Regions from separate parts of the Pseudomonas oryzae genome, predicted to be linked through region 2. Evidence: predicted binding sites of a transcription regulator. Region 2 holds the regulator's gene; the other holds the start of a gene.
The links. The regulator sigma-54, encoded in region 2, starts transcription at its own class of promoters, with help from an activator protein. The targets are predictions, from matches to a motif close to ANTGGCATNNANNTTGCTNT.
Positions count from the first base shown of each region.

Region 1 (14,752 bases), 2.1 Mb from region 2:
GGTGTAGAAGGCGGTCTTCCACTGGTAGGTGGGGCCGAGCAGCTCGAGGGCGGCGTAGGTGGTGACCAGCTTCATGGTCGAGGCCGGGTTGACCGCCACGTCGGCGTTGAAATAGCTGGCGCTGCCGGGGCCGGTGAGCGGGATGACCGCCAGCGACAGGGCATTGCTGTTCAGCTTGCCGGCCTTCAGCGCCTGTTCCACGCGCGGCGGCAGGCCGGTGGCGTCGGCCGTCACGGGCAGGGCTATGGGCAGCAGCAGACCGACCAGGCCGAACAGGCGCAGCGGTCGGCAAAGATTCTTGGCTCTGGCGAGCAAGGACTTGGGTGGGGGCAACGACACGAGAGAACTCACATGCGTGATTGGAGAGGCAGTTCTCATTATGCCTGAAACCCTCTGTTCCGCGACTCTGCGCGCCGGGCGGCACGTGGTCATGGGCCTGGCTCGCACAAGCTGGTAGAGTGCCTCGCCCAATTGTTCGAGGATATCTCCATGGCTACCAACCGCTCCCGCCGCCTGCGCAAGAAGCTCTGTGTCGAAGAGTTCCAGGAACTCGGTTTCGAGCTGATCCTCACCTATCGCGAAGACCTCGACGAGGCGGGTGAAGACGCCTTCATGCAGCAGTTCCTGCGCGAGGCGATCGAAGGCAACGGCCTGATGTTCATCGGCTGCGACGAGTTCGGCATGGTCTGCCTCGGCAAGCGCGGCTCGGTGAGCGAGGAGCAGCGCGCCAAGGTCGAGGCCTGGCTCAAGGAGCGCAGCGAGCTGGCCAGCTTCCGCGTCGGCGCGCTGGCCGATGCCTGGTATCCGGAAAAGCCGATCGGCGCCTGATCGGCCGCAGCAGACAAAGCCCCGCGGCACCTGGCGTGCCGCGGGGCTTTGCGTTTTCGGGCTCCCTCACACCGGACTCGAGCGTCCGGTCATTTCCCGCGCCATTTCCGTGGCATAGCTGTCGGTCATGCCGGCGATGAAGTCGATCACCCGCATGAAGGCGCGATACAGCGGCCAGTGCGGATCGGGCGCGTTGTTGCCGAGCAGGTCGAGGATGCGCCGGTTCTTGAACGACGGCGAGCGTCCGCCGTGCTGCTCCAGCGCCGCGCCGCAGAAGGCGTTGAGGAGGATCTCCAGGGTGGTGTAGGCGCCGATCTCGTGCAGGGTCTTGCGCTTGTCCTGGAAGATCTTCTCGCGTGCCAGCCCCTTGGCGCGCAGTACGCACAGTTTGGCCGGGCCGTGCATGTGCTCGACCAGATCGCCCTCCAGGCTGCCGGCGAGCAGGGCATCGTGCTGGGCGACGAAGGCGCGTGCGGCGGCGTTGGTCAGGTGTTCGATGGCCTTGCCGCGCAGGATGGCCAGCTTGCGTCGCCGCGAGTCGCGCGGCCCCAGCTGGCGATAGGTGTCCGGCAGGTCGTCGCCGACCAGGTCGAGCAGCAGCGCCTCGACTTCCGGATAGTCGAGCAGATCCATCTCCAGGCCGTCCTCGAGGTCGATCAGGCCGTAGCAGATGTCGTCGGCCGCCTCCATCAGGTACACCAGCGGATGGCGCGCCCAGCGCTGCTCGTCGAGTTGCGGCAGGCCGAGCTTGCGGGCGATCTGCTCGAGCAGCGGCAGCTCGCTCTGATAGCAGCCGAACTTGTGCTTCTTGTAACCCTGGGCGTCGGCGTGGCGGGCGGTCCAGGGGTATTTGAGGTAGCTGCCGAGGGTCGCGTAGGTGAGCCGGGTGCCGCCGTCGAACTGGTGGTACTCGAGCTGGGTCAGCACGCGAAAGCCCTGGGCATTGCCCTCGAAACAGAGGAAGTCGGCGCGCTCGGCCTCACTCAGGGCATCCAGCCAGCCGCGCTCGTCCGCCAGCTGGAACCAGTGGCGAATGGCGTCCTCGCCGGAGTGGCCGAACGGCGGGTTGCCGATGTCGTGGGCCAGGCAGGCGGACTGCACGATCACGCCGAGGTCGCTGGGATCGCACCAGGCCGGCAGCTCCTCGCGCAGCATCTCGCCGACGCGCATGCCCAGCGAGCGGCCCACGCAGGCCACTTCCAGGCTGTGGGTCAGGCGGGTGTGGATATGGTCGTTGCTGGAAACCGGGTGGACCTGGGTCTTGCGGCCGAGGCGGCGGAAGGCGCCGGAGAAGACGATGCGGTCGTGGTCCTTGTGGAAGGCGCTGCGACCGAGTTCCTCGGTGCTCTGCGCGGGTTTGCCGAAGCGCTCGCGGGTAAGCAGGGTGTGCCAGTCCAAGGGAAATCCTCAGCTATCGCGGAGTCTCCAGCTTGCGGGCTTGCTCGGCGCCCCGCAAGTCCCCGGCGCTCTGCCAGCGGGGCGCAGCCCGTGCACCATTGTCGCAACGGCGTGTTCAGGCAAGGGGCGGCATGTCTCTTGCATATTACGGCCTCGTGTGCTTGTGCGAACGCTTGCCCCGGCAGCCGTCGCAGAGGTCGACAGGACGTTGCTTAACACCAACAAGTCCCTGATTAACAACAAGATCATGCCTTGGCGGGCCAGTCCGACCGGCGATCCTCGATCAATCGCTTCAGCATGGCGGAAGATCGGAGAAGATGCGCATGCTTTCAAATGGTGCATACTCGCTGCTCGGTGGTCTGCTTTGGTGCTTTCCTGCCAACCGGAGGAGCGCGTCGCGCCGATGGAAAACCTGTCCACTGCCGTGAACAGCCTGGTTCACGGATCCAATACCCTGTTCATCCTGATCGGCGCGGTCATGGTCCTGGCCATGCACGCCGGCTTCGCCTTCCTCGAGGTCGGCACCGTCCGCCAGAAGAACCAGGTCAACGCGCTGTCGAAGATCCTTGCCGACTTCGCGGTGTCCTGCCTGGCCTACTTCTTCGTCGGCTACTGGGTGGCCTACGGGGTGAACTTCCTCGCCCCGGCCAGCACGCTGACCGTCGACAACGGCTACGCCCTGGTGAAGTTCTTCTTCCTGCTGACCTTCGCTGCCGCCATCCCGGCGATCATCTCCGGCGGCATCGCCGAACGCTCCAGGTTCGGCCCGCAGCTGTGCGCCACCCTGCTGATCGTCTCCTTCATCTACCCGTTCTTCGAGGGCCTGATCTGGAACGGCAATTTCGGTCTGCAGAGCTGGCTGACCGAGCGCTTCGGCGCCGCCTTCCACGACTTCGCCGGTTCGGTGGTGGTACACGCGGTGGGCGGCTGGCTGGCGCTGGGGGCGGTGCTGATGCTCGGACACCGCAACGGTCGCTACCGCGATGGCCGACTGGTGGCCTTCGCCCCCTCCAACATTCCCTTCCTGGCGCTGGGGTCGTGGATCCTGATCGTCGGCTGGTTCGGCTTCAACGTGATGAGCGCGCAGACCCTGCAGGGCGTCAGCGGCCTGGTGGCGGTCAACTCGCTGCTGGCGATGGTCGGCGGCACCCTGGCGGCGCTGCTGGTCGGGCGCAACGACCCCGGCTTCCTGCATAACGGCCCGCTGGCCGGCCTGGTCGCGGTGTGCGCCGGCTCCGACCTGATGCACCCGATCGGCGCGCTGATCACCGGCGGTATCGCCGGCGCGCTGTTCGTCTGGGTCTTCACCGCGACCCAGAACCGCTGGAAGATCGATGACGTGCTGGGGGTGTGGCCGCTGCACGGCCTGTGCGGCCTGTGGGGCGGGGTGGCCTGCGGCATCTTCGGCCAGCCGCTGCTCGGCGGGCTGGGCGGGGTCAGCCTGGTCAGCCAACTGATCGGCACGGCGCTCGGCTGCGCGCTGGCGCTGGCCGGTGGCTTCGCGGTCTATGGCCTGCTCAAGCGCATCACCGGCATCCGTCTGAGCGCCGAAGAGGAGTACTACGGCGCCGACCTGTCGATCCACAAGATCGGTGCGACCAGCCACGACTGATCGTCAGGACCCCGCAAACGAAGAAGCCCGCTCGAGAGCGGGCTTCTTTTTTCACCGGGCTGCTGCTCAGAACAGCGGCAGGGTGTAGGACAGGATCAGGCGGTTCTGATCGATGTCACCGTTGGCGAAGTTGGTGCGGGTGTGGGCGTTGCGCCAGTGCACGCCGAGGTTCTTCAGGGTGCCCTGCTGAACCACGTACTTCAGCTCGATGTTGCGCTCCCACTCCTTGCCTTCGCTGCCGTCGGCGAGCTCGAAGTTGTCGCCGGAGATGTAGCGGGTCATGAAGGTCAGGCCCGGGGCGCCGAGGTTGGTGAAGTCGTAATCGTAACGGACCTGCCAGGACTGCTCGTCGGTGTTGGCGAAGTCGCGGATGGTGACGTAGTTGACCAGGAACGGGTTGTTGCCGTTGACGAAGGCATAGCCGGTATCGCCGGTCAGGGACTGATAGCCCAGGCCCAGCTTGTGAGCCTTGAGGGTGTAGGTGAACATGGCGCCGAAGGCGTTGTTGTCCACGTTGCTGTTGCCATCTTCGCTGCTGTGGGCGTAGCGCAGGTCGGACTTCAGGTTGTGGCCGTCGGCGATCGGCAGCACGTGCACGAGGTTGAAGATGTGCTGCTTGTACAGCTCGTCCAGGTTGCCGTAGTGGTAGGCGGTGCTCAGATCGCTGTTCCACTTGTAGGTGGCGCCGCCGAACACGAGCTGGTCGCTGTCACCCTTGCCACCCAGGCCATTGAAGGCGCTGGTGCGGGCCAGGGTCATGGTTTCGTGATCCTGCGAGTCGCGGTAGTTGATGCGATTCACCATGCCGAGGTCCAGCGAGAGGCCGGCAATTTCCTGGGAGTTCAGGTAGCCGCCCTGGTAGCTGGTCGGCAGCAGGCGGTTGTCGACGCCGGAAATGGTCGGCAGGTTCGGCATCACGGTGCCGACCTTGAGGACGCTGTTGGAAGCCTTGAACTTGGCGGTGACGCCCAGATCGCCATAGGTGTCCTGAGCCTCGCCGGTTTCCCGGTCGAGCTGCAGCAGGCCGGTGCCGCTGGTGCCGCGGCCGGAGTCCAGTTTGACGCCGAGGGTGCTGAGCGCGTCGACGCCAACGCCGATGGTGCCTTCGGTATAGCCAGACTCGAGGCGAGCGATGAAGCCTTGGGCCCACTCTTCGTTCTTGTGCTTGGCGGTGGAGGCGTTATTGCGCACGTCACTGTTGTAGTAGAAGTTGCGCAGTTCCAGACTGGCCTTGCTGTCCTCTACGAAAGCCGCCTGAGCGAGGCTCGGCATAATCATTCCGGCGCCGAGGGTTGCGAAGGCAACCGCGCGGGCGAGCGGGGTCAGGCTCATGGTGTGTGCTCCAGATTTGTGTGGGGGGTGCGACCGGCCAGTGTCTGGCTCTTTGTGAAAGCGGCGTGAATGAAACATGTCGAATTGATGGATTGCGCTTATACATTGGTCTTAATGCGCGCGAAGTTGCCGATTGTTTCGCAGTTTTAGGCCGCTTCGTTAGATTGTTAATGCTCCGGCCTGCCAGCTGTGGACCGATTGATTGCGGCTGGCGGTGCTCCGGGAAGCGTGGCAGGCGGTGATTCCTGCGCGGTGAGGGCTTGCCTCCGGGGGGGGGGGGCTCCGCTCCCGCCCGTGCGGGAGCGGAGCGAGCGCTCAGAGTCCTGCGAGCAGTTTGGCTTCGGCCTTTTCGATGGCGTCCAGCGGGCCGGCGAGCAGCAGGGCGTCGCCTTCGCGCAGGAACGGGTTGTCGCTCGCGTGCAACTCCTCGCCGTCGCGGCGAATCGCCTGGACCTCGACCCCCAGTCCATCCAGAGCCATGTCCAGCACGCTCCGGCCGCAGGCATGGGCACCGCTGCTCAGGTTGACGGCGTGCAGCAGGATGCGCGGGCGGCCCTGCTGGTCCAGCAGGCTGCCGCTGGCGCCGTGATAGAAGCCGTGCAGCAGGTGGTAGCGATCGCTGCGCACCTCGTCGATGCGTGCCTGTACCCGTCGTTCCGGCAGGCCGAGCATGACCAGTGCATGGGAGGCGAGCATCAGACTCGACTCGAGCACCTCCGGTACCACCTCGGTGGCCCCGGCCGCCTGCAGGCTGGCCAGGTAGCTGTCGTCGCGGGTGCGCACCAGGATCGGCAGGGTAGCGGAGAACTTGCGCGCCTGACGCACCGTTTCCAGGGCGCTCTCGGGATTGTCGGCGGCCACCACCAGCAGGCGCGCGCGGGCGACGCCCAGGGCGGCGAGCAGTTCGCCGCGCCGGCCATCGCCGTAGTGCACGTTGATCTCGCCGGCCGCGGCTTCCTGCACGCGCACCGGGTCGCTGTCCAGGGCGACGAAGGGGATGCCCTCGCGGCGCAGGAAGCGGCCGATCGACTGGCCGACCCGACCGAAGCCGCAGATCAGCACGTGCTGGTCATGCCCGGCGCAGGCGCTGGCGATGTCCTCGGCATTGCTCTCGGCCAGCGGGTGCTGGCCCAGGCGGGCGGCGATGCGCGGGGCGTTGCGCAGCAGCAGCGGGGTGACCGCCATCGAGCAGAAAGTGGCGGCGAGGACCAGCCCGCCCAGCTCGGCCGGCAGCAGGTCGACCTGCTGTGCCTGGGCGACCAGGGCGAAGCAGAACTCGCCGCCCTGCGCCAGCGCCAGGCCGCTGCGCCACGCGCTCTCGGTGTCGCCGCCGCGCAGGCGCACCAGCACGGCGACCGCGCCGCCCTTGAGCAGCAGCAGGAGCAGGGTCATGCCGAGGATCAGCAGGCCGTCGGAGGCGAACTGGCCGACATCGATGAACATGCCGACGCTGACGAAGAACAGGCCGAGCAGCACGTCGCGGAACGGTCGGATGTCCGCCTCGATCTGGTGGCGGTAGTGGCTCTCACCGAGCAGCATGCCGGCGAGGAAGGCGCCGAGAGCCATGGACAGGCCGAGCAGGTGGGTCAGCCAGGCGGTGAGCATGACGATGACCAGCGCCAGCAGGACGAACAGCTCGGCGGCGTTGGCCTGCGCCACCTCGTGGAACAGTCGCGGCAGCAGCCAGCGGCTGGCCACCAGCAGGGCGGCGAACAGCAGGGCGGCCTTGCCCAGGGTGATCGGCAGGGCGAAGTACCAGACCTGCTCGCTGTCGCCGGCGATCACCGGGATCATGGTCAGCAGCAGCACCGCCACCAGGTCCTGGAACAGCAGGACGCCGATCGCGTTCTGCCCGTGCGGGCTGAACACCTCGCCCAGGCTGCTCAGTTCCTTGGTCACGATCGCCGTCGACGACAGGGCCAGGCCGCCGCCGAGCAGCAGCGCAGCCGGAAGGTCGAGGCCGGCGAGGGTCAGCAGTCCGGCCAGCGGCAGGCTGCAGGCGATGACCTGCAGGCTGCCCAGACCGAACACCACCTTGCGCAGGGCGAGCATGCGCGGCAGGGAGAACTCCAGGCCGAGGCTGAACAGCAGGAACACCACGCCGAACTCGGCCAGCAGCGGCAGATCCTCGTGCTGCTCGACCCAGCCCAGGCCGCCGGGGCCGAGTGCCAGGCCGACCGTCATGTAGCCGAGCAGTGGCGGCAGCTTGAAGGGACGGAAGGCCGCGATGACCAGCAGCGAGGCGGCGAGGATGATCAGCAGGTTGACGAACAACGGCGGTGCTCCATGCAGAATGTCAGGCTGGGACAGGCAGGATGCCCAAGCTCGGGCGCCAGCGTCCAGCCCTGGCGCGGGGCGGCGCCTGGCGGACGGGGCGCGCATGCTAAACTGCCGGGCGTTTCAACTCCATGAGCGATGTCATGCTGCCCGACTGCCAACTGTTCGGAACCCTGGGTTGCCATCTCTGCGAAGTGGCGGAAGAGCAGCTCATGCCCTTCGTCGGCCTCGGCCTGCAGGTCGAGGTGGTGGATATCGTCGAGCGCGAGGAGTGGGTGACGGCCTATGGCCTGCGCATCCCGGTGCTGCGCCGTCTGGATAGTGGGGCCGAGCTGGGCTGGCCGTTCGATCAGGCGCAGGTGGCCGCCTTCCTGGGCCTGAGCTGAGGTGCTGAAGGCAGCGCCCGGCGCCCGCCGCCCGGGGAGTGACGGTGGATGCCGGACGCCGACAACCAGGCGTCAGGCGGCGGGGACGCCGTCCAGCAGCTCCCCGAGGCTGCCGTCGGCCTCCATGGCCAGGACGATGTCGCAACCGCCGACCAGCTCGCCGTTGACGAACAGCTGCGGATAGGTCGGCCACTGCGAGATCTTCGGCAGCTTCTCGCGGATGTGCGGGGCGGTGAGCACGTTGACGAAGGCGAACGGCTTGCCGGTCTTCTGCATCGCCCCCACCGCGGCGCGGGAGAAGCCGCACTCCGGCGCGTCCGGAGTGCCCTTCATGTAGAGGATCACCGGGTTTTCGGCGATCTGTTTGCGGATGCGTGCTTCGGTATCGAGGACCTGCATGCTCATCTCCTGTGCTCCTCAGCCGTGGACCGCCAGGCGCAGGGCGGCCCGCTGGGCGCCGGTTCCGCGCTGGCGACGGGCAGACCAGGCGGCGTAGCCGCCGTCGACGCTGTAGCTGTTGACGAAGCCGTAGTCGCTGAAGAACCGCGCCATCTCCTGGCTGCCACTGTCTTCATCGCCACAGACGATCATGTGCACCGTGCGCGGGGTGTACTTCACCAGCGAGCGCAGAGTGGTGTCGCTCAGGTGGATGGCACGCGGATCATGCCCCTGGCAGTAGGCACGCGCATCGCGCATGTCCAGCAGCATGACGGTTTCCTCACGGGCCAGCAGACCCTCGGCCTGCTCGGCGCTGATATGCCTGAAGTCGCTCATCGCTCATCTCCAAAACAGTCATGGTAGGTGGGGCAGCGTTCGCAGCTGGGCGAGCGGCAGACGTAACCGCCGTCCTGCTCGCACAGCTGTTTGTAGAAAAACTTCTTCCAGCGCATGTTGTTGACGTTGCGACTGGCCAGCCGCGGGAAGTTGAGTTCCAGCAGTTCCCGCAGCTGCTCGCGCGAGCCCAGACCTAGATCGCGCCATAGGTGATCGCCGCCCAGGCAGGCGGCGGCGACGATGCAGGCCATGGGCGCCTCGAGCGCATCGCGTCCGGCCCGGCCCGCCAGCAGCAGCGCGTACAGCTCCTGCCATTCATCGCGGCGCAGTTCCAGCAGCTCGGCGCGCAGGTCATTGCGCTCGGCTGCCAGCGCCGGCGCGCCATCGTACAGGGGGAGCGCGTCCGGAAAATTGGCCTGGATCAGTTCGGCGTATGCGGCGGCCGGCAGGCCGAGCTGCGCGGGCAGGCAGCTGCGCCCCTGGCGCTGGGCCAGCAGGATCCGCTCCAGCCAGTCCCGGTTGCTCGCGGGGCGGCTGGGCGCGCGCTCGATGTCGATGTGGGGGTGTGCTTGGGCCAGCATGGTCATGCCTCCTCTGCCGCTCGGCAGGCGGAATGGCCGTGGACCTCCCGCGCGCAGCTGTCGCTGTCGGCCGCCGGCTGCTCCCGCAGGCGGTGCTGCTCGGGCAGCAGCGCATTCAGAGCCAGCGGGTCGAAGCCGGCCAGGTGCTTCGTGCCAAGCTGCAGCAGCGGACGGCGGATCAGCAGCGGCGTGGCCAGCAGCAGCGCGAGGGCCTGGACCCGATCCAGCGCCTCGGGCACCACCGCGCCGGCCTTCACCGCCGGCGCCGCGCGGTTGAACCACTCGCTGACCGGCCGGTCGGCGAAGAACGCCAGCAGCCGCTCGGCGTTCCACGGCTCGCCGAGCAGGTCGCGCACCTCCAGGTCGATGCCGGCGGCGCGCAGCAGCCGCTGCTGGCGAGCGTTGGTCGCGCAGCCGGGCTTTGCGTAGAAGACGATGCGGGTCATCACGGTGCCTCAGCGTGCCTGGATTTCGCGCATGGCCTCGGCCAGACGCTCGGGCGGGATGCCGGTGAGCGAGCCCGGCGGGTTGGCCGGGCTGCCGTCGGCGAGCAGGATGGAGCCCTCGATCGGGCAGATGCTCGCGCACTGCTGCTCGGCGAAGTCGCCCTCGCACTCGGTGCACTTGTGGGCGTTGATCTTGAAGTGCGCGCTGCTCTCGTAGATGGCCTCGCTGGGACAGACGTCCACGCAGGCCCAGCAGTTCACGCAGGTCTCGACGATCTTCAGTGCCATGGTTTCCCCTCCCTCAAGCGAACACGGCGTTCAGGCGTTGGCGCGCAGCGCCGGCTGGTCCTGGTCGAGACGGCCGGCGGCGATCATTTCCTGGTACACCGCCATCACCGCCTCTTCGATCGGCTCCATGGCGTGCTCGCCGTTGGGCTGGATGCCGGCGGCTTCCAGCAGGCCCCAGGGTTCGAAGCCGATCTTCGAGCAGAGCACCGCCTCGCAGCCCTTGAGGGCGCGGATGCTGCCGGCGAGCGCCGATTCCTTCTCGCCGCAGCTGTCGTTGCCGACGCAGTACTGGTCGACCTTGCGGTGGCCGATGAAGCGCACGCCGCTCGGCGCGGCCTCGTAGATGAGGAACTCGGTGGCGTGACCATAGTGCTGGTTGATCAGCCCGCCGCCGCTGGTGGCCACGGCCATCAGCACCGGGCGGTAGCCCTTGCCGAGCGCGTCGTCGCCCAGCTGCGGGGCCCGCATGCCGGCCAGGCGCGCCTTCTTCGCCGCCTTCTCGTCGAGCTCCTCCTTGATCGCCGCGTGGATCGCGGCGCGCTTGACCATGGCGGCGGCGTAGTCGATTTCCATCTCCTCGATCTTGTCCAGGGTGAACTCCTCGCCGCGATCCTCGCCGAGCAGGCCGACCGCGTCGGCGCGGCACTGGCGGCAGTGGCGCATCATGTTCATGTCGCCGGCGCAGGCGTCCTGCAGGTCCTGCAGCTCCTCCGGCTCGGGGCTGCGCTGGCCCATCACGCCGTAGAAGGTGCCGTGCTCGGCCTCGGCGATCAGCGGCATGACGTTGTGCAGGAAGGCGCCCTTGGCCTTGACCACCTTGCTGACCTCCTTGAGGTGCTCGTCGTTGACCCCGGGGATCAGCACCGAGTTGACCTTCACCAGGATGCCGCGCGCGACCAGCATCTCCAGGCCCTTCTGCTGCCGCTCGATGAGGATCTTCGCCGCCTTCACGCCGCGGATGCGCTGGTTGTTCCAGTAGATCCACGGATAGATCTTGGCGCCGACCTGCGGATCCACGCAGTTGATGGTGATGGTCACGTGGTCGATGTTGTGCTTGGCCAGCTCGTCGACGCAGTCGGGCAGGGCCAGGCCGTTGGTGGACACGCACAGCTTGATGTCCGGCGCCTGTTCGGAGAGCTGGCGGAAGGTGTCGAAGGTGCGCTGCGGGTTGGCCAGGGGGTCGCCGGGGCCGGCTATGCCGAGCACGGTCATCTGCGGGATGGTCGCGGCGACCGCCTTGACCTTCTTCACCGCCTGGTCGGGGGTGAGCAGCTCGGACACCACGCCCGGGCGCGATTCGTTGGCGCAGTCGTACTTGCGGTTGCAGTAGTGGCACTGGATGTTGCAGGCCGGCGCCACCGCCACGTGCATGCGCGCGAAGTAGTGGTGGGCCTCTTCCGAGTAGCAGGGGTGGTTGTGCACCTTCTCGCGGATGTGATCCGGCAGGTGGGACAGCTGGTCGTCGGTGCTGCCGCAGGAGCCGGAGGAGCAACCGCCGGCACCGTGCTGCCCCGTATCGTTCTGCCCAAGTACGCTCAGTTCCATGGTCGGTCTCCGCAGGGAAGAGGAAGTCGCCAATAGCCGAGCAAAGCCCGTGCCGTCATCTCATGTAATTGTTTTTTAAGGGTTTTTTATATTGCGGTGCGCGGATTTGTCGGGCTGCCGACAGGGATGCGGGCGAGGCTTTGTCGGATAGGCGACAAGGGGAGGGAGAGATCGCAGGGAGGGTGGCCGAGTCCGCTGCTGGGGCGAATTCGTTCGCGCCGCGTGGCGCCGGACAGGCGAATGAATGCGCCCCACAGGTGGAGTCATGCGCGTGCCCTGGCCGCCGCCCGGGCACGCGCACTCCGTTCAGATCTTGCGCATGTGGATGTTGAGGGTCTGGATGCGGTAGGCGATCTGCCGCGGGGTCATGCCCAGCAGGCGCGCCGCCTTGGCCTGCACCCAGCCGGCCTGTTCGAGGGCGGCGATCACCCGCTCGCGGTCGTCCAGCGCCTCGTCGGCCAGGTTGACCTCGGGCAGCGGCGCCAGCGGCAGGCTGTCGTGGCCGAGGCCGGTCAGAGACACCACGTCGCGGGTGATGGTGCCGTCCTCGCTCATGATCGCCGAACGCTCCAGGCAGTTCTCCAGCTCGCGCACGTTGCCCGGCCAGCGGTGGCTCATCAGCAGGCGGATGGCGCTGTCGGTGATGCTCAGCGTGCGGTTCTGCAGGCGGCCGATCTTGGCCAGGAGGAATTCGGCCAGCTCGGGAATGTCGGCGCTGCGCTCGCGCAGCGGCGGGATGCGGATGGCCATCACGTTGAGGCGGTAGTAGAGGTCCTCGCGGAACTTGCCCTTCTCCACCTCGGCCTCCAGGTCGCGGTTGGTGGCGGCGACGATGCGCACGTTGACCTTGACCGTCTGGTTGCCGCCGACCCGCTCGAACTCGCCCTCCTGCAGTACGCGCAGCAGCTTGGCCTGGAACATCGGCGAGATCTCGCCGATCTCGTCGAGGAACAGGGTGCCGCCGTCGGCCTGCTCGAAGCGGCCCTTGCGCTGCTTGACCGCGCCGGTGAAGGCGCCCTTCTCGTGGCCGAACAGCTCCGACTCGAGCAGGGTCTCCGGCAGCGCCGCGCAGTTCAGGCGCACGAACGGCTGGTGGGCGCGCGGCGAGTTGTAGTGGATGGCGCTGGAGATCACCTCCTTGCCGGTGCCCGATTCGCCGAGCACCAGCACCGTGCTGTCCCACTTGCCGACCCGGCGCACCTGGTCGAACACGTGGCGCATCGACGGCGTGTTGCCCACCACCATGTTCTCGAAGCCGTACTTGCCGCGCACCTCGCGGCGCAGCTCGTCGCGCTCGTTGGCCACCGCGCGGCTGTCCTCGAGGTTGACCACCAGGCGCACGGTCTGCGCCAGCAGGTTGGCGACGATCTCCATGAAGCGCGCGCGATCGGGCAGCAGCGGGTCGGCCGAGCCGTCCGGCTGGGCGGCCAGCACGCCGATGGTGTTGCCCTCGTGGGTCTTGATCGGCACGGCGATGAACGGCAGTTCCAGGTCGTAGAGCGCCAGGCGATCGAGGAAACGTGGTTCGGACGAGATGCGCCCGAGCACCACGCTGTTGCCGTGCTTGAGCACGTTGCCGATCACCCCTTCGCCGATGCGGTAGCGCACGCTTTCGCAGGCGCTGACCACCGCCTCGGCATCGCTGTGGATGGCGCCGACCTGCAGGGCGTTGTGCTCGGCATCGGAAATCGACACCAGACCGTGCAGCAGGCCGAGGTCGTTGTGCAGCACGGCCAGCACCTGGGCGAGGATGTCCTCGATCTGCTGCACCCGGCTGAGGATGCGCGCGATGCTGGCCAGCGCCTGCAACTGGCTGTCGTAGAGGTCGACCCGGGGCGAGGCGCCGGGCCGCAGGGCGAGCTTGCTGTTCATCGGCATGGGCTCCGTGGATCAACCTGCGGTGAAGGGAAGTTCGACTACCACCCGGCAGCCCTGGCGATAGCTGGTGTCGATGTGCACCATCCCGGCGTGCTCGGTGACGATTTCCTGGACCATGGCCAGGCCCATGCCGTGGCCGGCGGAGTGCGGCGGCTTGGTGCTGAAGAACGGTTCGAACACCTTGAGCGCCAGCTCGGCCGGAATGCCCGGGCCGCTGTCGGTGATCTCCATGCGCACCACCTGCTGGTTCTCCACCCGCGTGCTGATGAACAGCTCGCGGCGGCTGACCTGGCTGTGGGCGATGGCCTCGACGGCGTTGACGATCAGTTGCTTGATCATGCTGCGCAGGCGGCTTTCCGCACCCATCACCCAGGGCAGGCGCAGCGCCGGCTGCCAGTCGACGACGATGCCCTGGGCGAGCAGGTCGTCGGTGCACAGGGTCACCACCTCGCGGATCAGCTGGTTGACGTTGACCGGCATCTTCGCTTCGGCGCGGCGCACCGGCATGGCACCGGACAGGCTCTCCAGCGCCTCGATGCCGGCGGCGCTGGCCTCGCGCATGGCGCTGAGCACCGGGTCGTTGCCGGCGGCGCTGCCCAGCCGGCGTTCGAGCATGCGCAGCGCGGCGCTGATCAGGTTGACCGGCCCCTGCAGGCGATGGATGGCGCCGTTGAAGGTCTCGCGCATGCCGTCGAGCAGCTCCTCCTCGGCCATCAGCGCCTTCAGCGCGTTGAGCCGCGAGTCCTGCTGCTTCTGCCGCAGCTCGGAGATGTCGTTGAGGGTCAGCAGCAGGTAGCGCTCCGCGCCGGGGGCGAAGAATACCTGGGCGCTCTCGTCCTCGATGTGGATGGCGCGGCCGTGGCAGGACAGCCAGCGCGGCGCATGGCCGCCCAGGTCGAAGGGGATTTCCTTGCCGGAGAAGGCCTGGCCGTCCTGCTCGAGGGCGGCGAACGGCGCTTCGAGGTTGGCGCGCAGCAGGGCCACCAGGCCGGCACTGGAGGCGTCGGGCACCAGCTCGCGGGCCAGACGGGTGAAGCTCGGGTTGGACAGCACCACGCGGTTGTCGCGGTCGAGCACCACCATCGCCGCCGGCGCGGCGTTGACCACCGCCTCGATCATCAGCCGCTGGTTGCTGACCCGCTGCTCCAGCTCATGCAGGTCGCTGCTGTCGCGGTGCATGCCTAGGTAGTAGACGACCTCGCCGTGCTCGTCGAACACCGGGGCGACGGTCAGCTCGGCCAGGTACAGGCTGCCGTCCTTGCGCCGGTTGACCAGCACCCCCGACCACGGCTTCTTCTGCGCCAGGCGGCTCCACAGCGCCTGGTAGACCAGCCGCGGCGTGGTGCCGTTGGACAGCAGAGACTCGTTCTTGCCGATCACCTCGACCAGCGCGTAACCGGTGGTGGT
Region 1 covers NZ_LT629751.1:2,676,547-2,691,298, reverse strand. The annotation lists gene dacB (D-alanyl-D-alanine carboxypeptidase/D-alanyl-D-alanine endopeptidase) at 1-282, opposite strand, end outside; gene BLT78_RS12090 (YggL 50S ribosome-binding family protein) at 490-828, shown strand; gene BLT78_RS12085 (deoxyguanosinetriphosphate triphosphohydrolase) at 895-2,226, opposite strand; gene BLT78_RS12080 (ammonium transporter) at 2,630-3,838, shown strand; gene BLT78_RS12075 (OprD family porin) at 3,905-5,170, opposite strand; gene BLT78_RS12070 (monovalent cation:proton antiporter family protein) at 5,486-7,444, opposite strand; gene BLT78_RS12065 (glutaredoxin family protein) at 7,591-7,833, shown strand; gene grxD (Grx4 family monothiol glutaredoxin) at 7,906-8,232, opposite strand; gene BLT78_RS12055 (rhodanese-like domain-containing protein) at 8,251-8,607, opposite strand; gene BLT78_RS12050 (nitrogen fixation protein NifQ) at 8,604-9,188, opposite strand; gene BLT78_RS12045 (ArsC/Spx/MgsR family protein) at 9,191-9,634, opposite strand; gene BLT78_RS12040 (4Fe-4S dicluster domain-containing protein) at 9,644-9,922, opposite strand; gene nifB (nitrogenase cofactor biosynthesis protein NifB) at 9,953-11,467, opposite strand; gene nifA (nif-specific transcriptional activator NifA) at 11,774-13,339, opposite strand; gene nifL (nitrogen fixation negative regulator NifL) at 13,358-14,752, opposite strand, start outside.
Region 1: the regulator sigma-54 is predicted to act here: its motif matches at 2,352-2,371, upstream of BLT78_RS12080 (ammonium transporter).

Region 2 (14,752 bases):
AGGCCGAGCTTGTTGATGATGGTGACGTCGCAGGCTGGCATCGGGGGGATCGGGGTCCTTACTTGAGGTCGCGGTGGCGGATCTGCACGTTGCCCAGGCTGTCGCGCAGCGCGGTGCCCAGCCGTTCGGCCAGGTACACCGAGCGGTGGTGGCCACCGGTGCAGCCGATGGCCACGGTGACATAGGCGCGGTTGCTGGCGGCGAAGCGCGGCAGCCACTTGCCGAGGTAGGCGACGATGTCCTGGTACATTTCCTCGACGTCGGTCTGGGCGTCGAGGTAGTCGCGGACCGGCTGCTCCAGTCCGCTGTGTTCGCGCAGGTCCGGCTTCCAGTAGGGGTTGGGCAGGCAGCGCACGTCGAACACCAGGTCGGCGTCGATCGGCATGCCGCGCTTGAAGCCGAAGGATTCGATCAGGAAGGCGGTACCGGCATCCGGCTTTTCCAGCAGGCGCAGCTTGATGCTGTCGCGCAGCTGGTAGAGGTTGAGGTTGGCGGTATCGATCTTCAGATCGGCGAGATCGGCGATCGGACCGAGCAGCTGGTGTTCGTCGTCGATCGCCTCGACCAGCGAGCGGGTCGCGTTGGTCAGCGGATGGCGTCGACGGGTTTCCGAGAAGCGCTTGAGCAGGGTGGCGTTGTCGGCATCCAGATAGAGCACATCGCACTGGATGTTGTGCTGGCGCAGCTGCTCCAGCAGTTCGGGAAAGCGCTTGAGCTGGCTGGGCAGATTGCGCGCATCGATCGACACGGCAACCTGCGGCTGCGACAGCTCGGTGTGCAGCAGGGCGCGCTCGGCCAGGTCCGGCAACAGACTGGCCGGCAGGTTGTCGATGCAGTAGAAGCCGTTGTCCTCGAGCACGGCCAGGGCGGTACTCTTCCCCGACCCGGAGCGGCCGCTGACAATGACCAGACGCATGACTCAGCGGCCATCCACGGTGTCGAGCACCACCTGGTACAGGTCGAAGCCGTCCCGGGCCTGGCGCAGGCGCTCGCGCACGTCGGCGCGGTCGAGCAGGCCGGCGATCTGGCGCAGCAGCTCGAGGTGCTCTTCGGTGGCAGCTTCGGGCACCAGCAGGACGAACAGCAGGTCCACCGGGGCGCCATCGAGGGCATCGAAGTCCACCGGGGCGTCCAGACGCAGCAGGGCGCTCACCGGCACCGAGCAGCCGGCCAGCCGGCAGTGCGGAATGGCGATGCCGTTGCCGAAGCCGGTGGAGCCGAGCTTCTCGCGAGCCACCAGGCTTTCGAAGATGTCATGTGCGTCGAGCCCGGGAATATCCCGGGCTACGAGGTTGGCGATCTGTTCCAGAACGCGTTTCTTGCTGCCTCCCGGCACGTTCACCTGGGAACGGCCGGGGGTCAGGATATGCTCTAGTCGAATCATCGGAAAATGATCAGCGGGCGGCGGCGCCCTGTTCGCGCTCGATCTGCTTTTCCTTGTGCTTGATCAGCTGACGGTCCAGTTTGTCAGCCAGGAGGTCGATGGCTGCATACATGTCTTCGTGCTCGGCGTTGGCGACCACTTCGCCGCCGGCAACGTGCAGGGTAGCTTCGATCTTCTGCTTCAGTTTCTCCACCTGCATGATCACCTGAACGTTGGTGATGCGGTCGAAATGGCGTGCCAGGCGCTCGAACTTCTCGTTCACGTAGTTGCGCAGAGTGTCGGTCACTTCCAGGTGTTGGCCACTGATATTGACTTGCATACCGCTTCTCCTTATTACCCACGTTGCTGACGGGTTGCCCCGTCATCGAATAACTGTGTTCGCGATCAGTCGTTACACCAGTCGCTTGCGCTCGCTCGATGGCGCAATGCCCAGGGATTCCCGGTACTTGGCAATTGTCCGGCGGGCCACCTGAATCCCCTGCTCTTCCAGTAAACCAGCGATCTTGCTGTCACTCAACGGCTTTTTCGGATTTTCCGCGGCCACCAGCTTCTTGATGATGGCGCGGATCGCCGTCGACGAGCATTCGCCACCCTCGGCGGTGCTGACATGGCTGGAGAAGAAATACTTGAGTTCGTAGATGCCGCGCGGGGTATGCATGTACTTCTGCGTGGTGACCCGCGAGATGGTCGACTCGTGCATGCCCACCGCCTCGGCGATGTCGTGCAGTACCAGCGGTTTCATCGCCTCCTCGCCGTATTCGAGGAAGCCGCGCTGCAGCTCGACGATCTGGGTGGCGACCTTCATCAGCGTCTCGTTGCGGCTGAGCAGGCTCTTGATGAACCAGCGCGCTTCCTGCAGCTGGTTGCGCATGTAGGTGTTGTCGGCGCTGGAGTCGGCGCGGCGCACCAGGCCGGCGTAGTGCGGGTTGACGCGCAGGCGCGGCATGGCGTCGGGATTGAGCTCGACCAGCCAGCGCTCGTTGTCCTTGCGCACGATCACGTCGGGCACCACGTACTCGGCTTCGCTGGCCTCGATCTGCGCGCCGGGACGCGGATTGAGGCGCTGGATCAGCTCGGCTATCTGGCGCAGTTCGTCTTCCTTGACCCGCAGGCGGCGCATCAGCTGGCTGTAGTCGCGACTGCCGAGCAGGTCGAGGTATTCGCGCACCACGCGGCGCGCTTCGTCGAGCCAGGGGGTGGTGGCCGGCAGCTGGTTGAGCTGCAGCAGCAGGCACTCGCTGAGGTCGCGCGCGCCGATGCCCAGCGGCTCGAACTGCTGCACGCGGTGCAGCACCATCTCCACCTCGTCCAGTTCGATGCCCAGCTCGGGATCGAGGGAGGTGAGGATGTCCTCGAGGCTTTCCTCGAGGTAGCCGTCGTTGTTGATGGCGTCGATGATCGACATGGCGATCAGCCGGTCGTTGTCGCTCATCGGGGTCAGGTTGAGCTGCCAGAGCAGGTGGCTCTGCAGGCTTTCACCGGAGGAGGTGCGCGCGGTGAAGTCCCACTCGTCGTCCTCGCTGCTCGGCAGGCTGCTGGCACTGGTCTGGTAGATGTCCTCCCAGGCGGTGTCCACCGGCAGCTCGCTGGGGATGCGTTCTTCCCACTGGCCTTCGTCGAGGCTGTCGGGGTCGCGTTCGACGCTGACGCTGCCGCCCTCCAGGCTCGCCGCACCGTGAGTGGCGTCGCCTTCGGCCAGCGGGTCGCCGCTGTCGAAATCATCGCCGTCTTCCTGGCGCTCGAGCATCGGATTGGAGTCGAGGGCTTCCTGGATTTCCTGCTGCAGGTCGAGGGTCGACAGCTGGAGCAGACGAATGGCTTGTTGCAGCTGCGGGGTCATCGTCAGCTGCTGGCCCATCTTGAGGACTAGCGAGTGTTTCATGGCTTGGGAGTTGGCACCTTGGGGTCTGCCAGCGCCTGCGCGCTGTCCACTGCTGGGCGCCGGGGCGCCGCTGATAGCAAATTATATGCCCGATATTTGCCAGTTTGCCTAGGCTTGACAGGCAGGCGAAAAGCCGCAGTCAGGTAGGGATATGCGACGCCCGCGCGGTACGGCGGGCGTGCGGCTCATGCGTGAAGCGGTGGGAGGGACTTACAGGCGGAACTCTTGACCCAGGTAGACGTCCTTCACCAGCTGGTTGGCGAGGATGCTCTCGGCGTCGCCCTCGGCGATCAACTGGCCGGCGTTGACGATGTAGGCCGTCTCGCAGATGTCCAGGGTTTCGCGCACGTTGTGATCGGTGATCAGCACGCCGATGCCGCGACTCTTCAGGTGGTGGATGATCTGCTTGATGTCGCCCACCGAGATCGGGTCGACGCCGGCGAAGGGCTCGTCGAGCAGGATGAACTTCGGGTCGCTGGCCAGGGCGCGGGCGATCTCCACGCGCCGCCGTTCGCCGCCGGACAGGCTCATGCCGAGATTGTCGCGGATGTGGCTGATGTGGAACTCCTGCAGCAGGCCTTCCAGGGCTTCGCGGCGCCCGGCGCGATCGAGGTCCTTGCGCGTCTCGAGGATCGCCATGATGTTGTCGGCCACCGTCAGCTTGCGGAAGATCGAGGCTTCCTGCGGCAGGTAGCCGATGCCGGCGCGTGCGCGGCCATGCATCGGCAGATGGGTGACGTCCTGGTCGTCGATCAGCACGCGGCCCTGATCGGCGTGGACCAGGCCGACGATCATGTAGAAGCAGGTGGTCTTGCCGGCGCCATTGGGGCCGAGCAGGCCGACGATCTGGCCGCTGTCGATCGACAGACTGACGTCGCGCACCACGGCGCGGCCCTTGTAGCTCTTGGCCAGGTGCTGGGCGATCAGCGTACTCATTGCGCGTTCTGCTCCGGCTCGGCCTTCTTGCGCGGCTGGATCACCATGTCGATGCGCGGGCGCGGGGTGGTCACGCTGCTGCCGGTGGCGCGGCCGGCGTTGACGATCTGCCGCTGGGTGTCGTAGACGATCTTCTCGCCTTCGAAGGTGTTGCCTTCCTGCACCACCTTGGCCTGGTCGATCAGCACGATGCGCTCGTTGACCGCGAAGTACTGGATGGTCAGGCCGTAGGCCTTGACCACCGGCTTGTCGGTCGCCGGCTGCTGTTCGTAGTAGGCCGGCTTGCCGACCGAGGTGAATACCTCGATGTCGCCATTCTTGTCCTGGGTGATGGTCACGGTGTCGCCGGTGATCTTCAGGGTGCCCTGGGTGATCACCACGCCGCCGCGGTAGACGGCGACGCCCTTGGCGTCGTCGAGTTCGGCGCTGTCGGCCTGCACGCGGATCGGTTGCTCGCGGTCGGAGGGCAGGGCCCAGGCGGAGGCGCCGGCCAGCAGGATGCCCAGGCCGAAGAGGAGGGGAAGGGGGTTAGCGAACCTCATGCTGTCCTCGCACGTTGGATTTCAGGAGCATCCGGCTTTCGTTGAGATAGGCCTGCATGCCGGTGGCGCTGGTCACGCCGTTGGCGGCTTCGATGCGAACGGGCTGGGCCGTCTCGGCGTATTCCCGTTCGGGAAACACGCTGAGGCGGCTGGTGGTGAGTATGGTCGGGCGGCCCTTGGCGTCGGTGCGCTCGACGCGCACCGCATCGATCAGCTCGACCTGGGTGCCGCCGGGGGACACCTCGCCGCGCTCGCTCTGCACGTGCCACGGATAGTCGCTGCCGCGGTAGAGCAGCAGGTCGGGCTGGCTCAGCAGGGTGGTATCGCTGCTGCGCAGGTGCTCGAGGCGCGTCGCGGTCATCCGGTAGTGCAGCTTGCCGTCGGCCTGGAACTGCACGCTGCGGGCGTTTTCCACGAAGAAGTCGATGGCGCTGTCGCCACCGGTGGCGGCCGACGGCTCCATGAAGCTTTCCGGGCGGATGTTCCAGTAGCCGATGGCCGCCAGCAGGGCGGCGGCAAGGGCGAACGGGAAGAAGGTGCGCAGTGTGCGGTTCATCGGGGTTCCGTTACAGGTAGGCCGCCTGGGCCGCCTCCAGCGTGCCCTGGGCGCGCATGATCAGCTCGCAGAACTCGCGCGCGGCGCCTTCGCCGCCGCGCGCCTGGGTCACGCCGGCGGCGTGCTGGCGCACGAAGGCGTCGGCGCTGGCGACCGCCATGCCGAGGCCGACCCGGCGGATCACCGGCAGGTCGGGCAGGTCGTCGCCCAGATAGGCGACCTGCTCGTATGAGAGTCCCAGTTCGGTGAGCAGTTCATCGAGCACGACCAGTTTGTCCTCGCGGCCCTGGATCAGATGGTGGATGCCGAGGTTCTTCGCCCGGCGCTCGACCACCGCGGCGCTGCGCCCGCTGATGATGGCGGTGCGCACGCCCGAGGCGATCAGCATCTTGATGCCGTGGCCGTCGAGGGTGTTGAAGGTCTTGAACTCGCCGCCCTCGGGCAGGAAGTACAGTTTGCCGTCGGTCAGCACGCCGTCGACGTCGAAGATTGCCAGACGGATCGCGCCGGCGCGTTGCAGCAGGTCACCGTTCATCACATTACTCCGGCGCGCAGCAGGTCGTGCATGTTCAGCGCGCCGATGGCACGGTGCTCGGCGTCGACCACCGCGAGCGCGCTGATGCGGTTGTCTTCCATGATCTTCAGCGCTTCGGCGGCGAGCATGTCCGGGCGGGCGGTCTTGCCGCCGGCGGTCATCAGCTCGTCGATGGTCGCACTGCGCACGTCGACGCCACGGTCGAGGGCGCGGCGCAGGTCGCCGTCGGTGAAGATGCCGGCCAGGCGGCCGTCGGCGTCGCGCACCACGGTCATGCCCAGGCTCTTGCGGGTCATCTCCAGCAGCGCCTCGCGCAGCGGCGTGCCGCGCTGGACCTGCGGCAGGCCGTCGCCGCTGTGCATGATGTTCTCCACCTTGAGCAGCAGGCGTCTGCCCAGTGCGCCCCCCGGGTGGGAGAAGGCGAAGTCCTCGGCGGTGAAGCCGCGTGCCTCGAGCAGGGCGATGGCCAGGGCGTCGCCGAGCACCAGCGAGACGGTGGTCGAGGAGGTCGGCGCCAGGTTGAGCGGGCAGGCTTCCTGGGCCACGCTGGCGTCCAGGTTGACGGCGGCCGCCTTGGCCAGCGGCGAATCGGGGTTGCCGGTCATGCTGATCAGGGTGATGCCCAGGCGCTTGATCAGCGGCAGCAGGGTGACGATCTCGGCGGTCGAACCGGAATTGGACAGCGCCAGCACCACGTCGTCGCGGGTGATCATGCCCATGTCGCCGTGGCTGGCCTCGGCCGGATGGACGAAGAACGCCGTGGTGCCGGTGCTCGCCAGGGTGGCGGCGATCTTGCGGCCGATGTGGCCGGACTTGCCCATGCCGACCACCACCACGCGGCCCTGGCAGGCCAGCAGCAGCTCGCAGGCGCGAACGAAGTCGCCGTTGATGCGCGTCAGCAGGTCGTTCACCGCATCCAGCTCGAGGCGGATGGTGCGCTGGGCGGACTGGAGGAAGGACGGAGTCTGGGGCATGGACTGGACAGGCTGGACGAAGTAAGCAGCAGAGTATACCGACAAAGTGCCGACGGCTCATCATCTGCGCTCGAATGGTCGGCGCGATGCTTGGGAGTGGTCGGCCGGCGGTGCTATAGTGCGCGGCTATTCGGCCATCGGCTGCAGGAGTGCGACTGCCTTGCGCTCGGCACCCGCACGGACGGCCGGCCTGCAAGGAGTTCCGATGACTAGCGACAACGCGTATGCCGTCGAGCTGAAAGGGGTCACTTTCAAGCGCGGCACGCGCACCATCTTCGATAACGTCGATCTGGCGATCCCGCGTGGCAAGGTGACCGGCATCATGGGTCCCTCCGGCTGCGGCAAGACTACCCTGCTGCGCCTGATCGGCGCCCAGTTGCGTCCCTCCAGTGGCAAGGTGATCGTCAACGGGCAGAACCTGCCCGAGCTGTCGCGCAGCGAGCTGTTCGACATGCGCAAGCAGATGGGCGTGCTGTTCCAGAGCGGCGCGCTGTTCACCGACCTCGACGTGTTCGAGAACGTCGCCTTCCCGCTGCGGGTGCACACCAGCCTGCCGGAGGAGATGATCCGCGACATCGTGCTGATGAAGCTGCAGGCGGTCGGCCTGCGTGGCGCCATCGAGCTGATGCCCGATGAGCTGTCCGGCGGCATGAAACGCCGCGTGGCGCTGGCGCGGGCGATCGCCCTCGATCCGCAGATCCTCATGTACGACGAACCCTTCGTCGGCCAGGACCCGATCGCCATGGGCGTGCTGGTGCGCCTGATCCGCCTGCTCAACGATGCCCTCGGCCTGACCAGCATCGTGGTTTCCCACGATCTGGCGGAGACCGCCAGCATCGCCGATTACCTGTACGTGGTCGGCGACACCCAGGTGCTCGGTCAGGGCACGCCGGCCGAGCTGATGGAGTCCGACAATCCACGGATCCGCCAGTTCATGCAGGGGATCGCCGACGGTCCGGTGCCGTTCCACTTCCCCGCGGCCGACTATCGCCGCGACCTGCTGGGAGACGCCTGATGCGCAGGACTTCCCCCCTCGAGCGCGTGCGCCTGCTCGGCCGCGCCGGGCTCGACGTGGTCGAGGCGCTCGGACGCTCGACGCTGTTTCTCGTGCATGCCCTGTTCGGTCGCAATGGGGCCGGCAGTTTTCTGCAGCTGCTGATCAAGCAGCTGTACGCGGTCGGCGTGCTGTCGCTGGCGATCATCGTCGTCTCCGGCGTCTTCATCGGCATGGTGCTGGCCCTGCAGGGCTACAACATCCTGGTCGACTTCGCCTCCGAGGAGGCGGTCGGCCAGATGGTCGCGCTGACCCTGCTGCGCGAGCTGGGGCCGGTGGTCACCGCGCTGCTGTTCGCCGGGCGCGCCGGTTCGGCGCTGACCGCGGAGATCGGCAACATGAAGTCCACCGAGCAGTTGTCCAGTCTGGAGATGATCGGCGTCGACCCGCTCAAGTACATCATCGCCCCGCGGCTGTGGGCCGGCTTCATCTCCATGCCGCTGCTCTCGGCGATCTTCACCGTGGTCGGCATCTGGGGCGGCGCGATGGTCGCCGTGGACTGGCTGGGCGTCTACGAGGGCTCCTACTGGGGCAACATGCAGCGCAGCGTCGAGTTCCATGGCGACGTGCTCAACGGCATCATCAAGAGCGTGGTGTTCGCCGTGGTGGTGACCTGGATCGCGGTGTTCCAGGGCTACGACTGCGAGCCCACCTCCGAGGGCATCAGCCGCGCCACCACCCGCACCGTCGTCTACGCCTCGCTGGCCGTGCTCGGCCTCGACTTCATTCTCACCGCTCTGATGTTTGGAGACTTCTGATGCAATCGCGCTCTCTGGAAATCGGCGTCGGCCTGTTCCTCCTGGCCGGCCTGCTGGCCCTGCTGCTGCTGGCGCTGCGCGTCAGCGGCCTGACCATCGGCTCGGCCCAGGACACCTACCGCATCTACGCCTACTTCGACAACACCGCCGGGGTTAGCCCGCGCGCCAAGGTAACCATGGCCGGGGTGACCATCGGCAAGGTGGTCGCGGTCGACCTGGATCGCGACAGCTACATGGGGCGGGTGACCATGGAACTCGACAGGCGTGTCGATAATCTACCGGTGGACTCCACCGCGTCGATCCTCACCGCCGGCCTGCTCGGCGAGAAGTACATTGGCATCAGTGTCGGTGGCGAGGAGCAGATGCTGGCAGACGGTGGGGTGATCCGCGATACCCAGTCGGCGCTGGTGCTGGAAGACCTGATCGGCAAGTTCCTGCTCAACTCCGTCAACAAAGAACCCGCCAAGCAATAAAGGACATTCGTCATGCTCAAGACATTGCGTCGCAGCCTGCTGGTGCTGCTGACCTGCCTGCCGTTCGTCGGTCATGCCGCGGCCACGCCGCAACAGGTGGTCCAGGCCACCACCGACCAGGTGCTGGGGGAGTTGAACAGCAAGCGCGAGCAGTTCAAGCAGGACCCCGAGGCCTACTATCAGGCCCTCAATGGCATCCTCGATCCGGTGGTCGACTTCGACGGCTTTGCCCGTGGTGTGATGACCGTGCGCTACAGCCGCCAGGCCTCGCCGGCGCAGATGCAGGCGTTCCAGGAAAGCTTCAAGCGTAGCCTGGTGAAGTTCTACGGCAATGCCCTGCTCGAGTACGACAACCAGGAGATCCGTATGCTGCCGGCGGTGCCGTCCAGCGAGCCTGGACGCGCCTCGGTGAACATGGAGGTGGTCGGCCGCAGCGGCGCCATCTATCCGGTGAGCTACACCATGGAGCAGAAGGGTGGCGTCTGGAAGGTGCGCAACGTGATCATCAACGGCATCAACATCGGCAAGCTGTTCCGCGACCAGTTCGCCGAGTCGATGCGTAGCAACGGCAACGACCTCGACAAGGTGATCGCCACCTGGGGTGACGCCGTGGCGCGCGCTCAGGAGTCCACCGACGTCAAGGCTGGCCAGCAGTGACGCGTGGCACGCTGCGCGAGGTGCAGTCCGGCGGATTGGCCCTGCACGGGGTGATCGACATGCACGTCGGCGCCGAGTTGCGCGACGCCGGCAGGCGCCTGCTCGCCGCCAGCGCCGGGCGCGATGTCTGGGTCGACTGCGCCGCCATCACCCAGAGCAGCAGCGTCGGTCTGTCGTTGCTGCTGTGCTGGCTGCGCGACGCCCGGGCCACCGGCAAGCAGCTGCAGATCCGCAACCTGCCGGACGACATGCGCCAGGTCGCCGAGGTCTACGGCCTGCTCGAGTTGCTGCCGCTGGCTGACTGAGGTGCTGCCCGTGGCCGTCGGCACTGCGGGCAGGGTTCGCAGGCGCGGGGCTTTTTTGTATGATGCCCGGCCTGTGCGCCGGTTCCCCTATGTGAGGTTGAGTAGTTATGCAGGCTGAAGACGTCAAACGCCATCTCGAAGCGAATCTGCCCGGCACCCGCGTGGAAGTCGAAGGCCAGGGCTGCGATTTCCAGCTGAACCTGATCAGCGACGAGCTGGCCGCCCTCAGCCCGGTCAAGCGCCAGCAGCAGATCTACGCCCATCTCAACGACTGGATCGCCAACGGCAGCATCCACGCCGTGACCATGAAATTCTTCACCCAGGCTGCCTGGGCCGAGCGCGCCTGAGCGCCCGTCGCCCGAGATTCCCAATGGACAAACTGATCATTACCGGTGGTGCCCCGCTCGACGGGGAAATCCGCATTTCCGGCGCGAAGAACTCGGCGCTGCCGATCCTCGCCGCCACCCTGCTGGCCGACGAGCCGGTCACCGTGCGCAACCTGCCGCACCTGCACGACATCACCACCATGATCGAGCTGTTCGGCCGCATGGGCGTACAGCCGGTGATCAACGAGAAGCTCGACGTCGAGGTCGACTCCACCAGCATCAAGACCCTGGTGGCGCCCTACGAACTGGTCAAGACCATGCGCGCCTCGATCCTGGTGCTCGGTCCGATGGTCGCTCGCTTCGGCCAGGCCGAGGTGGCCCTGCCGGGTGGCTGCGCCATCGGCACCCGTCCGGTCGACCTGCACATCCGCGGCCTCGAAGCCATGGGCGCGATCATCGATGTCGAAGGCGGCTACATCAAGGCGCGGGCTCCCGAGGGTGGCCTGCGCGGTGCGCGCTACTGCTTCGACACCGTCAGCGTGACCGGCACCGAGAACATCCTGATGGCCGCCACCCTGGCCAACGGTCGCAGCGTGATCGAGAACGCCGCGCGCGAGCCGGAAGTGGTCGACCTGGCCAACATGCTGATCGCCATGGGGGCGCAGATCCAGGGTGCCGGTACCTCTACCATCACCGTCGATGGCGTCAAGCGCCTGAACGGCACCAGCTACGCCGTGATGCCCGACCGCATCGAGACCGGCACCTACCTGGTGGCCGCCGCGGCGACCCGCGGCCGGGTCAAGCTCAAGGACACCGATCCGACCATTCTCGAGGCCGTGCTGCTCAAGCTGCAGGAGGCCGGCGCCGAGATCACCACCGGCGAGGACTGGATCGAGCTGGATATGAAGGGCAAGCGGCCCAAGGCGGTCAACATCCGCACCGCGCCCTATCCGGCGTTCCCCACCGACATGCAGGCGCAGTTCATCGCCATGAATGCGGTGGCTGAAGGCACCGGCACGGTGATCGAGACCATCTTCGAGAACCGCTTCATGCACGTGCTGGAGATGCAGCGCATGGGCGCGCACATCCAGATCGAGGGCAACACCGCCATCGTCACCGGCGTACCGCGCCTGAAGGCCGCCCCGGTGATGGCCACCGACCTGCGCGCCTCGGCCAGCCTGGTCATCGCCGCGCTGGTCGCCGACGGCGATACCCTGATCGACCGCATCTACCACATCGACCGTGGCTACGAGTGCATCGAGGAGAAGCTGCAGCTCCTGGGCGCCAAGATCCGCCGCGTGCCGGGCTAGGGGCAAGTCATGCTGACCATCGCGCTGTCCAAGGGCCGCATTCTCGACGACACCCTGCCGTTGCTCGCCGAGGCCGGCATCGTGCCGACCGAGAATCCGGACAAGAGCCGCAAGCTGATCATCCCGACCACCCAGGAGGACGTGCGCCTGCTGATCGTGCGCGCCACCGATGTGCCGACCTACGTCGAGCAGGGTGCCGCCGATCTCGGCGTGGCCGGCAAGGACGTGCTGCTCGAGTACGGTGGCCAGGGGCTGTACGAACCGCTCGACCTGCAGATCGCCAAGTGCAAGCTGATGACCGCCGGCAAGGTCGGCGCGCCGGAGCCCAAGGGGCGCCTGCGCGTGGCCACCAAGTTCGTCAACGTGGCCAAGCGCTACTACGCCGAGCAGGGGCGCCAGGTCGACATCATCAAGCTGTACGGTTCCATGGAGCTGGCGCCGCTGGTCGGTCTGGCCGACAAGATCATCGACGTGGTCGACACCGGCAACACCCTGCGCGCCAACGGTCTGGAACCGCAGGAGCTGATTTGCCAGGTCAGCTCGCGGTTGATCGTCAACAAGGCGTCGATGAAGATGCAGCATGCGCGCATCCAGGCGCTGATCGACACCCTGCGCGGTGCCGTCGAGTCGCGACACCGCGGCTGATCCGACCCTGCCCACGCCTATCCGTGTCATAGCGAAATATTCGGGTGCCCGCGCGGAAGGCTTGCTAGTCTAGCGGCGCCCGAATACTGCCAATCATGAGGCCCGTTATGACCGCACCGCTCGCCATCCGCCGACTCGACGCCGCCGATCCGCAGTTCGCCCGTCATCTGGATCATCTGCTGAGCTGGGAGAGCGTGTCCGACGAGGCGGTCAACCAGCGCGTGCTGGACATCATCCAGGGCGTACGCGAGCGCGGCGATGCCGCGCTGGTCGAGTTCACCCAGCGTTTCGATGGCGTCGAGGCCACCTCGATGGCCGAGCTGATCCTGCCGCGCGAGCGCTTGGAGCTGGCGCTCACCCGCATCAGCGCCGAGCAGCGTGCTGCTCTCGAGAAGGCGGCTGAGCGCGTGCGCCTGTACCACGAGCGGCAGAAGCAGGATTCCTGGACCTACACCGAGGCCGACGGCACCGTGCTCGGCCAGCAGGTCACCCCGCTGGACCGTGCCGGCCTCTACGTGCCGGGCGGCAAAGCCGCCTACCCGTCCTCGGTGCTGATGAACGCCATTCCGGCCAAGGTCGCCGGCGTCGCCGAGGTGGTGATGGTGGTGCCGACCCCGCGCGGCGAGGTCAACGAGCTGGTGCTGGCCGCCGCCTGCGTGGCCGGCGTCGACCGCGTGTTCACCATCGGCGGCGCCCAGGCGGTGGCTGCGCTGGCCTACGGCACCGAGAGTGTGCCGCAGGTCGACAAGATCGTCGGCCCGGGCAACATCTACGTGGCCACCGCCAAGCGTCACGTGTTCGGCCAGGTCGGCATCGACATGATCGCCGGTCCCTCGGAGATCCTCGTGGTCTGCGACGGCCAGACCGATCCGGACTGGATCGCCATGGACCTGTTCTCCCAGGCCGAGCATGACGAGGACGCCCAGTCGATCCTGGTCAGCCCGGACGCCGAGTTCCTCGCCCGCGTCGAAGCCAGCATCAACAAGCTGCTGCCGACCATGGAGCGCGCCGAGATCATCCGTACCTCGCTGGAAGCCCGCGGCGCGCTGATCCAGGTCGCCGACATGGAGCAGGCCATGGTGGTCGCCAACCGCATCGCCCCCGAGCACCTCGAACTGTCGGTAGCCGATCCGCAGGCTTGGCTGCCGAAGATCCGCCACGCCGGCGCGATCTTCATGGGCCGCTACACCGCCGAGGCGCTGGGCGACTACTGCGCCGGTCCCAACCACGTGCTGCCGACCTCGGGCACCGCGCGCTTCTCCTCGCCGCTGGGGGTCTACGACTTCCAGAAGCGTTCGTCGATCATCTTCTGTTCGGCCGAGGGCGCTTCCGAGCTGGGCAAGACTGCGTCGCTGCTGGCCCGCGGCGAGTCGCTGACCGCTCACGCGCGCAGCGCCGAGTACCGCATCAAGTAAGCCGCATGGTGGAAATGGCCGCAGGCCTTTTCCACCTGACGTCACAGGGTGGAAACGCTGCGCGGTTTTCCACCCTACGCCAAGCAGATTTAATTCGAGGAGAGAAGGGCGTGAGCAAATTCTGGAGCCCCTTCGTCAAGAACCTGGTGCCCTACGTGCCGGGCGAGCAACCCAAGCTGGCCCGCCTGGTCAAGCTGAACACCAACGAGAACCCCTACGGTCCGTCGCCCAGGGTGCTCGAGGCGATCCGCGCCGAGCTGGACGACAGCCTGCGCCTGTACCCCGACCCCAACGGCGAGCGCCTCAAGCAGACCATCGCCGACTACTACGGCGTGCAGCCCAACCAGGTATTCGTCGGCAACGGCTCCGACGAGGTGCTGGCGCACGTGTTCCATGGCCTGTTCCAGCACGGCAAGCCGCTGCTGTTCCCCGACGTCACCTACAGCTTCTATCCGGTGTACTGCGGTCTCTACGACATCCCGTTCGAGGCGGTGCCGCTGGACGGGCGCTTCAGCATCGCTGTCGACGACTATGCGCGCGCCAATGGCGGCATCATCTTCCCCAATCCGAATGCGCCGACCGGCTGCCTGCTGCCGTTGCGCGAGATCCGCCGCCTGCTCGAGGCCAACACCGAGTCGGTGGTGGTGATCGACGAGGCCTACGTCGATTTCGGCGGCGAGAGCGCCATCAGCCTGGTCGACCAGTATCCCAACCTGCTGGTCACCCAGACCCTGTCCAAGTCGCGCTCGCTGGCCGGCCTGCGCGTCGGTCTGGCGGTCGGCAGCGCCGAGCTGATCGAGGCGCTGGAGCGCATCAAGAACAGCTTCAACTCCTATCCGCTGGACCGTCTGGCGCTGGCCGGTGCGGTGGCGGCCTTCGAGGACCAGGACTACTTCGAGCAGACCTGCCAGGCGGTGATCGCCAGTCGCGAGCAGCTGGTCACCGACCTGCAGGATCTCGGTTTCGAGGTGCTGCCCTCGGCGGCCAACTTCGTGTTCGC
Region 2 covers NZ_LT629751.1:93,187-107,938, forward strand. The annotation lists gene BLT78_RS00460 (HPr family phosphocarrier protein) at 1-41, opposite strand, end outside; gene rapZ (RNase adapter RapZ) at 59-916, opposite strand; gene ptsN (PTS IIA-like nitrogen regulatory protein PtsN) at 920-1,384, opposite strand; gene hpf (ribosome hibernation-promoting factor, HPF/YfiA family) at 1,395-1,703, opposite strand; gene BLT78_RS00480 (RNA polymerase factor sigma-54) at 1,776-3,266, opposite strand; gene lptB (LPS export ABC transporter ATP-binding protein) at 3,477-4,202, opposite strand; gene lptA (lipopolysaccharide transport periplasmic protein LptA) at 4,199-4,744, opposite strand; gene lptC (LPS export ABC transporter periplasmic protein LptC) at 4,731-5,300, opposite strand; gene BLT78_RS00500 (KdsC family phosphatase) at 5,311-5,835, opposite strand; gene BLT78_RS00505 (KpsF/GutQ family sugar-phosphate isomerase) at 5,835-6,809, opposite strand; gene BLT78_RS00510 (ATP-binding cassette domain-containing protein) at 7,015-7,824, shown strand; gene mlaE (lipid asymmetry maintenance ABC transporter permease subunit MlaE) at 7,824-8,621, shown strand; gene mlaD (outer membrane lipid asymmetry maintenance protein MlaD) at 8,621-9,094, shown strand; gene BLT78_RS00525 (MlaC/ttg2D family ABC transporter substrate-binding protein) at 9,107-9,751, shown strand; gene BLT78_RS00530 (STAS domain-containing protein) at 9,748-10,056, shown strand; gene BLT78_RS00535 (BolA family protein) at 10,164-10,403, shown strand; gene murA (UDP-N-acetylglucosamine 1-carboxyvinyltransferase) at 10,427-11,692, shown strand; gene hisG (ATP phosphoribosyltransferase) at 11,702-12,337, shown strand; gene hisD (histidinol dehydrogenase) at 12,445-13,752, shown strand; gene hisC (histidinol-phosphate transaminase) at 13,863-14,752, shown strand, end outside.